DNA from 2 places in the Streptomyces sp. NPDC001927 genome. Region 2 is predicted to be linked to the other one. Evidence: predicted binding sites of a transcription regulator. Region 2 holds the regulator's gene; the other holds the start of a gene.

Region 1 (6,572 bases), on a different contig from region 2:
CCGGAGAACAAGGGCCCAACGACCCGCAAAAGCGCAGGCAGGGGCAGCTATGCGGTGGGGGACGAGCGCCGCCGGAAGATCCTCGACACCGCCGTCGAACACTTCGGGCGGTGGGGCTTCCACGCCTCCTCCCTCGCCCGGATCGCCAACGACTGCGGCATCACCCAGGGCGGGCTGCTGCACCACTTCCGCGGCAAGGAGGACCTCCTGCTCTCGGTCCTCGCGCAGAGCGAGCAGCACGACGTCGAGCGCCTCTTCGCCGACGAGCCGCAGTCGTACGCCGCGTATCTGGAGACCGTCGTCGCCCTCGTCGAGGACAACACCCGGCGCCCCGGCATCGTGCGGATGTTCAACGTCCTGGCCGGGGAGTCCGGCAACGTCGGCCACCCCGCGCACGACTACTTCAAGGAGCGGTACGCGCGCGTGCTCGGCCACACCGTCGACCTGATGGAGGCGGCCGTGCGACGCGGGGAGCTGCGCGAGGGCATCGACTGCCGAGCCGCCGGGCAGGAGCAGCTCGCCGTGATGGACGGCCTCCAGCTCCAATGGGCCCTCGACCCGGGGGCGATGGACATGCCCGCGCGGGTACGGGCGTTCCTGGACCGCCAGTTCAGGGGCCTGTCGGTGACGGGCGAGGGGCTGCCGGCCGCCTGACCTCAGGGGCCGGTCGGCGGGCCGCCGTCGGGGAGGGCCTCGAAGACGCGCTGGAGGGCGGGCGGGCGCTCGCCCTCACCGGCGACCACGACGCGGTACCGGTGCGTGAACACGTACTGGAACCCGTCCGCCACCGGCTCTCCCGCCGGGCGGTTGGGCACCTTCGCGTACGCCGGGTCCTCCAACGCCGCGCGCAGTTCGGCCACTTCGGCGGCGGTCATGCGGCCGGTGCGCGGGGGCTCGGTGCCGGACCGGGTGGAGTAGCTGCCGTCGTAGTGGACGATCAGCTGGTTGCGGACCCCGGCCAGGCCGCCGTTGACGTTCACCTCGACGAGGACCTCGCGGGGGCCGGGCTCGTGGTCGTTCTTGACCGTGCCGTCCGACCCGGTGGGCACCGGGGGCGCGGGGACGGTCGTGGGGGTGGCGGCCGGCGAGCCCTGCTGTGTCACGGTGGGTGCCGACGGGGTGTCCTGCTCGCCGCAGCCGGACACGGCCAGCCACGGGACCAGTACCGCCGAAGCGACCCACACCGTTCTCGCGCGCACCTTCGTCACCATGGTCCCGAGCATGCCCTCACCCGATCCGGTTGACCAGGGCCGCGTGCAGGGCGTCCAGGCGGGGGCCGTGCGGCCCGCCGCGTACCGCCAGGTCGACGGCGTCGACGCATGCCCGGCACCGTTCGAGATGGGCCTCGGCGTGGCCGAGGAGCTCGCGGGAGAGCTCCCCGCGGGCGTACGCGTCGACCCAGTGCGCCGGGAGGTGCCGGGTGGGGGCGGGAGGCACGGACGTCACGGGAGGCTCGGGCGTCGTGGCAGTGGTGGCTGTCGTGGGGGGAGAGAGCTCGGCCATGCGAGGGCTGCTTTCGCTGCTGGGGTTGTCAGTGGGGGAGTGGGGGTCACGGGCGGGGGCGGGGGACCCGGTCGCGGTCATGGGCACCTCCTCCGCCGGTCGCGCGCGGGACGCCGTCCGCGGCCTCGGCCGCGTCCTGGGCCACGAGCCACTCGCGCAGCCGGGCGCAGCCCCGGGCGGCGCGGGCCTTGACCGTGCCCTCGGGGACGGCGAGGCGCTCGGCGGTCTCGCGGACGCTGTAGTGCTGGAGGTAGCGCAGCTCGATGACCTCGCGCTGCGGGGCGGGGAGCCCGGCGAGCGCGAAGGCTATGGCCGCGTAGCGGGGCGAGGAGGCGAGCAGGCAGTCCTCGGCGGAGGGTGCCGTACCGGCGGAGGCCGGGGTGTGGTCGCGGGCCCGGTCGGCGAGGGCCCGCTGACGTCCGGCGGCGCGTTCGAGATCGACGGCGCGGCAGTGCGCTATTCGCCGCAGCCAGGCGGGGACGCTGCCCTCGTGGAAGCCGGAGGCGCTCTTCCACACCGTCAGGAAGGTCTCCTGGACGGCGTCCTCGACGGTCTGGGCGGGGAAGCCGCGGTTGAGGAGATGGGCGAAGAGAGGGCCCGCGTGCCGGGCGAACAGCCGGGACAGCGCGTCCTTGTCGCCACCGGCGACGGCGTGGACGAGGTGCCCGTCGCACGCGTCGTCCTCGCCGGACGGACCCCCGCCGGACGGAACATCGCTGTACGGACTGCCGCCCGACGGCCCGTCGGCGGCCGCGGACCCGGCCCCGTCTCCGGGCGCGGCTCCGTCTTCGGTGCACTGCCCGCACCCGGGAAAGCTCGTCGTCACGACCTCTGAACGCGGGGGAGGGGTACGGAGGTTGCCATTCCGCCCATCTTTTCGCCGCCCGCCGGGGAGCACCGGCGCACACCGGGGGCGCACACCTCCGTGCCCCCGCGCCCCGTACGCCCGCGCCCCCCGTCCCCCGCGCCCTACGCCTCCCGCACGATCCCCGTCAGCGGGCACTCGTAGCGCCAGTCCAGGCTGTCGTAGAGGGCCAGGCCGTCGCGGGTGGCCGAGAGGATGCCCGTGGTCGCGCCGGTCTGGGCTGCCGCCGCCTCCAGGGTGCGCATCACGTTGGCGCCGAGGCCGCGTCGGCGGTGGTCGGGGTGGGTCTCGATCTGGTCGGCGACCGCCGTCACGCCCGTCGGGGCCATCTGGCCGCGCGCCGCGAGCGTGCCGTCCGGGGCCACGATCCGGACCCGGATCACCCCGTCCCGGGTCTCCGTCGTCCGCGCGTACCCCTCCGGCGCCGGCGGGCGCGCCCCCAGGTCCAGGGTCTTGCTCATCATGTAGCCGGGGTCGTCCGGGATCGTCCACCCCGGGGTGATCCACTCGGCCGACTCCTCGGGACCGGCCATGATCTTCAGCCACGCGCCCGGCACGGTGATCTCCTGGCAGAGCTTCCCCACGGACACCGCGTCCGGCGCCGGCAGGACGTGCCGGAAGACGTGCGTCGGCAGGCCGACGTCGATCCGCCAGCCCCAGGGCTCGACGACGGCGGGCGAAGTGCCCCGCGAGACGGTCCAGCCCGCCACCCAGGCGGAGGTAAGAGTCGCAGTGTCCATGGAGGCATTACAGCGTCGCCGCTCCTCCCCGCACCAGAGTGATCGCTCAGAGCGAACGGCCCCCGGGGAACATCCACGGGCGGCCGTGCATTGAGTCCACATAGCTCAACTTGACTGCCGAAGGGGAGATCATGGCTTCGACGTCCTCACCGCTCACTCTGCCTGTGCTGCCGCTCGACGACGAGGTCGTGCTGCCCGGAATGGTGGTGCCGCTGGACCTGTCCGACACCGACGTACGCGCCGCGGTCGAGGCCGCCCAGGCCGCCGCCCGCTCCGGGAGCGGCAAGCCCAAGGTGCTGCTCGTGCCCCGGGTGGACGGCACGTACGCCGGGACCGGTGTGCTCGGCACCGTCGAGCAGGTCGGCCGGCTGTCCGACGGGGACCCCGGCGCCCTCATCCGGGCTCTGGGCCGCGTGAAGATCGGCGCGGGGACGACCGGTCCCGGCGCCGCCCTCTGGGTCGAGGGCAGCGTCGTCGAGGAGACCGTGCCCGACCCGCTGCCCGGCTCCGTGACCGAACTGGTCAAGGAGTACAAGGCGCTCGCCACCAGCTGGCTGCGCAAGCGCGGCGCCTGGCAGGTCGTGGACCGCGTCCAGCAGATCGACGGCGTCTCCGCGCTCGCCGACAACTCCGGGTACTCGCCCTTCCTCACCGTCGAGCAGAAGGTCGCGCTCCTGGAGACCGCCGACCCGGTCGCCCGACTCAAGCTCGCCACCGCCCAGCTCCGCGAGCACCTCGCCGAGCAGGACGTGGCCGAGTCCATCGCCAAGGACGTCCAGGAGGGCGTCGACAAGCAGCAGCGCGAGTTCCTGCTGCGTCGCCAGCTGGACGCCGTACGCAAGGAGCTGCGCGACCTCAACGGCGAGACGGAGGGCGACGAGTCCGACGACTACCGGACCCGCGTCGAGGCCGCCGACCTGCCCGAGAACGTCCGCGAGGCGGCCCTCAAGGAGGTCGAGAAGCTGGAACGGTCCAGCGACCAGTCCCCCGAGGGCTCCTGGATCCGCACCTGGCTCGACACCGTCCTCGAACTGCCCTGGAACGAACGGACCGAGGACCAGTACGACATCCAGGGCGCCAAGGCCGTCCTCGACGCCGAGCACGCGGGCCTGGAGGACGTGAAGGAGCGGATCACCGAGTACCTGGCGGTGCGCAAGCGGCGCGCCGAGCGGGGTCTCGGCGTGGTCGGCGGCCGGCGCGGCGGCGCGGTCCTGGCCCTGGTCGGCCCGCCCGGTGTCGGCAAGACCTCCCTCGGCGAGTCCGTCGCGCACGCGATGGGGCGGAAGTTCGTCCGGGTCGCCCTCGGCGGCGTACGGGACGAGGCGGAGATCCGCGGCCACCGGCGTACGTACGTCGGCGCGCTGCCGGGCCGGATCGTACGGGCGATCAAGGAGGCCGGGTCGATGAACCCGGTGGTCCTGCTCGACGAGATCGACAAGGTCGGCTCGGACTACCGGGGCGACCCGGCGGCCGCGCTCCTTGAGGTCCTGGACCCGGCGCAGAACCACACCTTCCGCGACCACTACCTGGAGGTCGAACTCGACCTTTCGGACGTCGTGTTCCTGGCGACGGCGAACGTCCTTGAGGCCATCCCGGAGGCGCTGCTCGACCGGATGGAGCTGGTCAGGCTCGACGGGTACACCGAGGACGAGAAGGTCGTCATCGCCCGCGACCACCTGCTGCCGAGGCAGCTGGAGCGGGCGGGCCTGGAACCCGGCGAGGTGGTCCTGGAGGACGCGTCGCTGCGGAAGCTGGCGGGCGAGTACACCCGTGAGGCGGGCGTACGGAACCTGGAGCGGTCCATCGCGCGGCTGCTGCGGAAGGTCGCGGCCCAGCACGAACTGGGCGACCGCGAGCTGCCGTTCGCGGTCGGCGTGGACGATCTGCGTGGTCTCATCGGGCGGCCGCACCACATCCCGGAGTCCGCGCAGGACCCGGCCGAGCGCCGTACGTCCGTACCGGGCGTGGCGACCGGGCTCGCGGTCACGGGCGCGGGCGGTGACGTGCTCTTCGTGGAGGCGTCGCTCGCCGACCCGGAGACGGGCGCGGCGGGGCTGACCCTGACGGGCCAGCTGGGCGACGTGATGAAGGAGTCGGCGCAGATCGCGCTCTCCTTCCTGCGGTCGCACGGCGCGGAGCTGGAGCTGTCCGTGAGCGGTCTGAAGGACCGGGGCGTGCACATCCACTTCCCGGCGGGCGCGGTCCCGAAGGACGGCCCGAGCGCGGGCATCACGATGACGACGGCGCTCGCCTCGCTGCTCTCCGGCCGGCTGGTCCGGACGGACGTGGCGATGACCGGTGAGGTGTCGCTGACCGGGCGCGTGCTGCCGATCGGCGGCCTGAAGCAGAAGCTGCTGGCGGCGCACCGGGCGGGCATCACGACGGTCGTGATCCCGAAGCGCAACGAGGCGGACCTGGACGACGTCCCGGCCGAGATCCTGGAGAAGCTGGAGGTCCACCCGGTGACGGACGTCCGCCAGGTCCTGGAGATCGCGCTGGCCCCGGCGGCGGTGTCGGTGAGCGCGGCGGCGTGAGCCGGTAGGTCATGAGTCCCGATCTGGAGCGGGGCGTCCCTTTCGCGGGGCGCCCCGCTCCACTCGTTCGCGTGCGTTCGGGCAGCCCGGGTTCATGACGGGGTGCCCTCGTCGCCCTTGAAGGCGGCCGGGCGGGCTCGCACCATGCCCGTACGCGAGTGAGAGGGAGGTGCCGTGGTCGCCGACAGGAAGCGCCGACGGACCGGGTCGGACGACGAGCAGGAGCTTCCTCGGCGTGCCGCGCCGGCCGTCAGGGAGGCGGAGGCCCTGAGCCCCGGTGGGCGGCTGACGCCCGAACTGGCGGGCTCCCTCCAGGGGACGCTCGGCAACGCGGTGGTCACCGAACTCGTGGAGCGGGAGCGCCGGCGGAGCGGTTCCGCGGGCTCGTCGGGGTCGGCCGGCTCGGCGGGGTCCACGGGGTCGACCTGCTCGGTCGAGAGCCTCAGTGGCGGGGCACGAGTGGAGAGCGCCCCGTCCAGCCGAAGACCGTCGCCCGGGGGGAGCCCCGGGCCCGCGACGGTGACCAGGAACTTCGCCGGGAACTTCACCGTGGACGGCGGGAACATGTTCGCGGGGAACGTGTTCGACATCGCCAACGACAGCGACCGGTCCGACGACGAGAGCGACAGGAGCGAGGGGCGCTCCCCGGCACCGCGGGCACAGTCGACGACGCTGACCTTCGACGGGGACTTCCGCATCGAGAACGCGAGCATGTTCCTCGGGAACATCTTCCACGCGGGCCACTTCCGGGGCGGCGGCACGGGCGCGGGGCCCGTCGACCCCGAGCACGACAACCTGTACGTCGGCAACACGTTCCGCGTCCGGGGAACGATCGACCTCACCGGCGGCGTCTACCACGGCAACGCGTTCACGGCGCGGAGGATCATCATCAGGGGCAACGCCCTCTTCGTGGGCGGCAACTCCTTCACC
Region 2 (6,572 bases):
GCCGCCGGCGCACCGCCTCGGTGAGCTGGCCGCCCTCCTCGTAGCCGACGTAGCCGGGGGGCGCGCCGACGAGCCGGGCGACGGAGTGCTTCTCGCTGTACTCCGACATGTCGACGCGGACCATGGCCCGCTCGTCGTCGAAGAGGAAGTCCGCGAGCGCCTTCGCCAGCTCCGTCTTGCCGACACCGGTGGGGCCGAGGAACAGGAAGGAGCCGGTGGGGCGGTCCGGGTCGGCGATCCCGGCACGGGTGCGGCGCACGGCGTCGGAGACGGCCCGTACGGCCTCGGACTGGCCGATCAGCCGCCTGCCGAGCTCGTCCTCCATGCGCAGCAGCTTCTGCGTCTCGCCCTCCAGGAGGCGGCCCGCGGGGATGCCGGTCCAGGCGCCGACCACGTCCGCGATGTCGTCGGGGCCGACCTCCTCCTTGACCATCGTGTCCTTCGCGACCTCCTGCTCGGCCTCGGAGGCCTCCGCGAGCTCCCGCTCCAGGGCCGGGATCTCGCCGTAGAGCAGCTGGGAGGCGGTGTCGAAGTCGCCGTCGCGCTGCGCCCGCTCGGCGCGGCCGCGCAGCTCGTCCAGCTGCTCCTTGAGCTCGCCGACCCGGTTGAGGGACTGCTTCTCCTTCTCCCAGCGGGCGGTCAGGCCGCGCAGCTCCTCCTCGCGGTCGGCGAGGTCGCGGCGGAGCTTCTCCAGGCGCTGGCGGCTCGCCTCGTCGGTCTCGTTCTTGAGGGCGAGCTCCTCCATGCGCAGCCGGTCGACGGAGCGCTGGAGCTCGTCGATCTCCAGGGGCGAGGAGTCGATCTCCATGCGGAGCCGGGAGGCGGCCTCGTCGACGAGGTCGATGGCCTTGTCGGGGAGGAAGCGGGAGGTGATGTACCGGTCGGAGAGGGTCGCGGCGGCCACGAGCGCGGAGTCGGCGATCTGGACCTTGTGGTGGGCCTCGTACCGGCCCTTGAGTCCGCGCAGGATCGCGATGGTGTCCTCGACGCTCGGCTCGGCGACCAGGACCTGCTGGAAGCGGCGCTCCAGGGCGGGGTCCTTCTCGATCCGCTCCCGGTACTCGTCGAGGGTCGTCGCGCCGACCATGCGCAGCTCGCCGCGGGCCAGCATCGGCTTCAGCATGTTGCCGGCGTCCATGGCGGAGTCGCCGCCGGCGCCCGCGCCGACGACGGTGTGCAGCTCGTCGATGAAGGTGATGATCTGGCCGTCGCTGGCCTTGATCTCGGAGAGGACGGTCTTGAGGCGTTCCTCGAACTCGCCGCGGTACTTGGCGCCCGCGACCATCGCGCCGAGGTCGAGCGAAACCAGGCGCTTGTTCCGGAGCGACTCGGGGACGTCGCCCTTCACGATCCGCTGGGCGAGCCCCTCGACGACGGCGGTCTTGCCGACGCCGGGCTCGCCGATGAGGACCGGGTTGTTCTTGGTGCGGCGGGAGAGGACCTGGACGACCCGCCGGATCTCCTGGTCGCGCCCGATGACCGGGTCGAGCTTGCCCTCGCGCGCGGCCGCCGTGAAGTCCGTACCGAACTTCTCCAGCGCCTTGTACTGACCCTCCGGGTCGGGTGTGGTCACCCGGCGCCCTCCCCTGCTCTTCTCGAACGCGTCGAGCAACCTCTTCGTACCGGCCCCCTGCTGGGCCAGTACCTCGCCGGCCTGTCCGCCCTTCGCCGCGATCCCGATGAGCAGGTGCTCGGTGGAGATGTAGTCGTCCCCGAGCTCCTTGGCCTGCTTCGCCGCATCGGCGATGACGGCGAGCAGCTCACGGTTGGGCTGCGGCGGCGCGACCGTGGATCCGGTCACGCTGGGCAGGGCGGCCAGCAGCCGCTCCGCTCCGGACCGTACAGCGGCCTGGTCGGCCTCGACGGCGGCGAGCAGATCGGTGATGTTCTCGTTGTCCTGACCCGCGAGGAGCGCGAGCAGAAGATGGGCGGGGGTCAGGTCGGCGTGCCCGCCGGACACGGCGCGGCTGGTGGCCGCGTTGAGCGCGTCCCGGCTCCTGTTGGTCAGTTCGGCGTCCACGTGCGCTGTCTCCTCCTCGGCGTCCGCTGTGCAGGGTCCTCAGACTCCTATGACTCATCCAGCGTACACAAAGTTGAGTCCATTCCGCTCAAGGTGTCGCACAGGGCTCTGCCACGGGTAGGTTCCGGGCATGGCGACTGACCCGCGGAACCCGGACGACTCGTATCTCAGCTTCTGGCGCGAGTACCACATGTGCACCCTGACGACCCCGCGCGCGGACGGCACCCCCCACGTGGTGGCGGTGGGCGTGACGTACGACCCCGAGGGCGGCGAGAACGGCATCGCCCGGGTCATCACCAACAAGCACAGCCACAAGGTCGCCAACGTCCTGGCGGCGGGCACGGACGGCGCGCGGGTGGCGGTCTGCCAGGTGGACAAGGGCCGCTGGGCGACGCTGGAGGGCGTGGCCCGCATCCGTACGGAGCCGGACGTCGTCGCCGACGCGGTGGACCGCTACGCGAGCCGCTACGGCCGCGTCCCGGCACCGAACCCGGACCGGGTGGTCATCGAGATCGCGCTGACGCGGGCCATGGGCCGGGCGTAGCGCGTGACGGCGGACTTACGGACCCCGCTCCCGGCGCCCGCACGGGCACAGCACAGCGGCGCCATCGCGTTTCAGGTCCGCGATGGCGCCGCTGTGTGGGGGAAGTACCTGAGCGATCTTGAACGACGGGGGAACCGCTCAGGCACTGCGGGGGGTGGCGGTGATGGTCTCGGACTCGACCAACTGGTGGTCACGCTGGTCGAGGTTGACGAAAATCATGCCGTAACGGATGGCACACCGGACGGGCTGTGGGGCGCCACGGGGCTTCCGGAGGCATCGGTAGGCTCGGATGTCCTCGTCGTCTCCGCGCCTGATGATGATCGGCTCCCCGAAGAGGGTGACCATCAACGAATCGCCACCGTGCGGCACGGCGGTGACGAGGTCGATGAAATGCCACCCGGAACGGTAGGCAGCCGCCATCTCACGGCGGAAACGAGAGTCGTCGGGAACGTTCATGCGCCGACGAGGGACCAGCCGGGGTCGTTCACGCCGGCGGGCGCCGACGACCAGCCCGGGTCGGCAACAGCGGCGACCTGCGTGCCCGCCGGTTCCGAGTGCCAACCGGGGTCCTGTACCGCCCCCAGCGCTCCCACTGTGGCGGCCGCGATGAAGGCGACTCCGGCCACCGCGCGTATGAGCTTCTTCATCATCACCGAGCAACCTCACTTGAAGATATGTCTTCTCCAACCCCCCGCGTCTAAGACGATGGCTTACTCTCTGCGCTTCCACCACCAAACCCATGCATCATGTTCCTGAGATGCAGGAGCCTGGGGGTGTACATATGCAGAAACAACCGGACGAATCCGGCCACCCCCATTCGCATGCAGAGTTGTGCAAGGCAGGCGCCGAGCTCTACGCCAGCGCTCTGCGGACGGGGCGAATACCCCGGTCAGAGGCTGTCGAGACGCCCTGCCTGCTCGATCTGTCGCTCCTCCACCCGGACCCGGACGACGCCCAGTGGATGCGACCGATCCCGCCTTCCTCGGCGCTGGCACAACTTCTCCAGCCCATCGAGCGCGAGATTCTGGAGCGCCGACGCCAGACGGTCGCGCTGTCCGACGCTTTCGAGCCGTTCATGTCGATCACCGCGCAGGACCAGCCCTCCACGCACGCCATCACCGTGCTCGAAGGCATCGGCCGGATCAACGCCACCCTCGACCGGGTCGTCGCCAACTGCCGCATGGAACTCCTGACCGTCCAGCCCGGCGGCGGCCGGCCCGCGCACGCCCTGGCCGAGGCGCTGGAGCGGGTCTCCCCCCTCCTGGGCCGCGGCATCAACATGCGCACGCTCTACCAGCACACCGCCCGCCACACCGAGCTCACACTCACCTACCTCGAACACGTCGGCCCCGAGGTGCAGGTACGCACGCTCGAGGAGATCATCGACCGGCTGATCATCGTGGACCGCGAGGTCGCCTTCATCCCCGCGCGCAGCGACCGGCAGGTCGCCCTGGAGCTGCGGCACCCGGGCATCGTCGCGTACCTCGTCGGTGTCTTCGACCAGTTCTGGCAGCTGGCGGTTCCCATCCGCGAGGAGATCCCGTACGACATCAAGACGGACGGCATCAGCGGCATCCAGCGCTCCATCGCCAAACTCCTGGTCGAGGGCCACGTCGACGAGGCCATCGCGCGCCGGCTCGGCATGAACGTGCGGACCTGCCGGGCCCACATCGCCAAGCTCGCCTCCGCCCTCGGCAGCGGCAGCCGCGCCCAACTCGGCTATCTCATCGCCCAGTCCGGGCTTCTGGAGCAGGATCACTGACTCTCGTAGCCGTACTCCCACGACGACGAAGCCCCCGCCACGGACCGTGGCGGGGGCTTCGTGCGTGAACGGCTTTCGGCTATTCGCCGCGCTTCGGGCGCCAGACCACGAGCGCGCTCGCCTGCTGGACGTCCTGGTACGGGACCAGGTCGCGGCGGTACGAGGCGTGGACCTGCGCCTCGCGCTGCTGCATCGCCATCGCCGCGCCCTCGACGGCCGCCGACAGCTCGGCGACGCGCTGCTGGAGCGCGGCCACCTGGTTCTCGAGCTCGATGATGCGCTTGATGCCCGCCAGGTTGATGCCCTCGTCCTGCGACAACGCCTGCACCGTGCGGAGCAGTTCGATGTCACGGGCCGAGTAGCGCCGGCCCCGGCCCGCCGTGCGGTCGGGCGAGACCAGGCCGAGGCGGTCGTACTGACGCAGGGTCTGCGGATGCAGGCCCGAGAGCTGGGCCGCCACCGAGATGACGTACACCGGCGACTCGTCGGTCAGTTCGTACGGATTACGGCTGCGTCCCGGTCGGCTGTCCATCGGGTCAAGCTCCCTTCGCGGCCTGGAACAACTCTGCCCTGGGGTCCTCGCCCGCCGTCGCCTGACGGTAGGTCTCAAGGGCCTCGCGGGCCTTGTCGTCGAGCTCCTTGGGCACCGCGACCTCCACCGTCACCAGCAGATCGCCGCGCGTCCCGTCCTTGCGGACCGCGCCCTTGCCGCGGGCGCGCATCGTCCGGCCGTTGGGGGTGCCGGCCGGCAGCTTCAGCGTCACCGCCGGGCCGCCGAGCGTCGGCACCTTGATCTCGCCGCCGAGCGCCGCCTCGTCGAAGGTGACGGGCACGGTGACGGTCAGGTTGTCGTCCTTGCGGCCGAAGACCGGGTGGGCGTCGACGTGGACCACGACGTACAGGTCGCCGTTCGGCCCGCCGCGCTCGCCCGGGGCGCCCTTGCCGCGCAGCCGGATCCGCTGCCCGTCGGAGACCCCGGCGGGGATGCGGACCTGCATCGTGCGGGAGGACTTGGCGCGGCCGCTGCCCTTGCAGACCTCACAGGGGGTCTCGGCGATCAGGCCGCGGCCCTTGCAGTCCACGCACGGGTCGGTGAGCGAGAAGCCGCCGCCGCTGCCGCGCGAGACCTGGCCGGTGCCGACGCAGGTCGGGCAGACGCGGGGCGTGCCGTTCTTGTCGCCGGTGCCCGAACAGGCCTTGCAGGGCGCCTGGGAGGACATCCGCAGCGGCACCGTGGCGCCGTCCACGGCCTCGGTGAAGCTGAGCGTCACCTCGGACTCGATGTCCTGGCCGCGGCGCGGCTGCGTGCGCGTGCCCGCGCCGCCGCCCGCGCCCCGGTTGAACAGTCCGCCGAAGACGTCGCCGAGGCCGCCGCCGAAGCCGCCCGCCCCGCCGCCGGCTCCGCCGGGGCCCTGGGCACCGCCGAAGAGGTCGCCCAGGTCGAAGTTGAACGAGCCGCCCTGCCCGCCGGGCCCGGCGCGGAAGCCGCCGTTGCCGAAGAGGGCGCGGGCGTCGTCGTACTCCTTGCGCTTCTTGGGGTCACCGAGAATGTCGTTCGCCTCGGAGATCTCCTTGAAGCGCGCCTCGGCGCTCGTGTCGCCCTTGTTGGCGTCCGGGTGGTTCTCGCGGGCGAGCTTCCGGTACGCCTTCTTGATCTCGGCGTCGGTGGCGTCCTTGGGGACGCCGAGAACCTTGTAGTAGTCCTTCTCGACGAAGTCCTTCGTGCTCATCGACGTCCCTCCTCCCGGACGATCTTCGCGCTAGCCCTCTTCGGGGCCACCGCTCTCCTCGTCTGCCGACTTCTCTTCCTTCGCGGCCGGCGTCGCCCCGGGCTGGGGCTCGGCCACCGCGACGCGGGCGGGCCGGATGGTCCGCTCGCCGATCCGGTACCCCGGCTGCAGGATCGCCACGCAGGTCGTCTCCGTGACGTCCGGTGCGTAGCTGTGCATCAGGGCCTCGTGGATCGTCGGGTCGAAGGGCTCGCCCTCCTTGCCGAACTGCTGCAGCCCCATCTTGGCGGCCACCGTCTCCAGCGACTCGGCCACCGACTTGAAGCCGCCCACGAGTTCACCGTGGTCCCGGGCCCGGCCGATGTCGTCGAGTACGGGCAGCAGCTCCGTCAGGAGGCCCGCGACCGCGATCTCCTTGACGGTGACCCGGTCACGCTCCACCCGCCGGCGGTAGTTCTGGTACTCGGCCTGGAGCCGCTGGAGGTCCGCGGTGCGCTCACCGAGCGCGCTGCGTAC

The links. Region 2 encodes HspR, which represses chaperone genes until heat shock. Its sites were predicted from a motif close to TTGAGNNNNNNNNNCTCAA; they were not measured.
Region 1: a site for HspR is predicted at 3,199-3,217, ahead of lon (endopeptidase La). Genes of this name have one in related genera too.

The regions. Positions count from the first base shown of each region.
Region 1 covers NZ_JBSFEN010000015.1:30,859-37,430, forward strand. The annotation lists gene ACWCO8_RS33675 (TetR/AcrR family transcriptional regulator) at 1-654, shown strand, start outside; gene ACWCO8_RS33680 (hypothetical protein) at 657-1,211, opposite strand; gene ACWCO8_RS33685 (hypothetical protein) at 1,228-1,437, opposite strand; gene ACWCO8_RS33690 (RNA polymerase sigma factor) at 1,550-2,329, opposite strand; gene ACWCO8_RS33695 (GNAT family N-acetyltransferase) at 2,473-3,108, opposite strand; gene lon (endopeptidase La) at 3,240-5,642, shown strand; gene ACWCO8_RS33705 (hypothetical protein) at 5,817-6,572, shown strand, end outside.
Region 2 covers NZ_JBSFEN010000004.1:238,802-245,373, forward strand. The annotation lists gene clpB (ATP-dependent chaperone ClpB) at 1-2,020, opposite strand, end outside; gene ACWCO8_RS11635 (pyridoxamine 5'-phosphate oxidase family protein) at 2,151-2,564, shown strand; gene ACWCO8_RS11640 ((2Fe-2S)-binding protein) at 2,703-3,020, opposite strand; gene ACWCO8_RS11645 (hypothetical protein) at 3,017-3,214, opposite strand; gene ACWCO8_RS11650 (helix-turn-helix transcriptional regulator) at 3,346-4,326, shown strand; gene ACWCO8_RS11655 (heat shock protein transcriptional repressor HspR) at 4,406-4,858, opposite strand; gene dnaJ (molecular chaperone DnaJ) at 4,863-6,056, opposite strand; gene grpE (nucleotide exchange factor GrpE) at 6,087-6,572, opposite strand, start outside.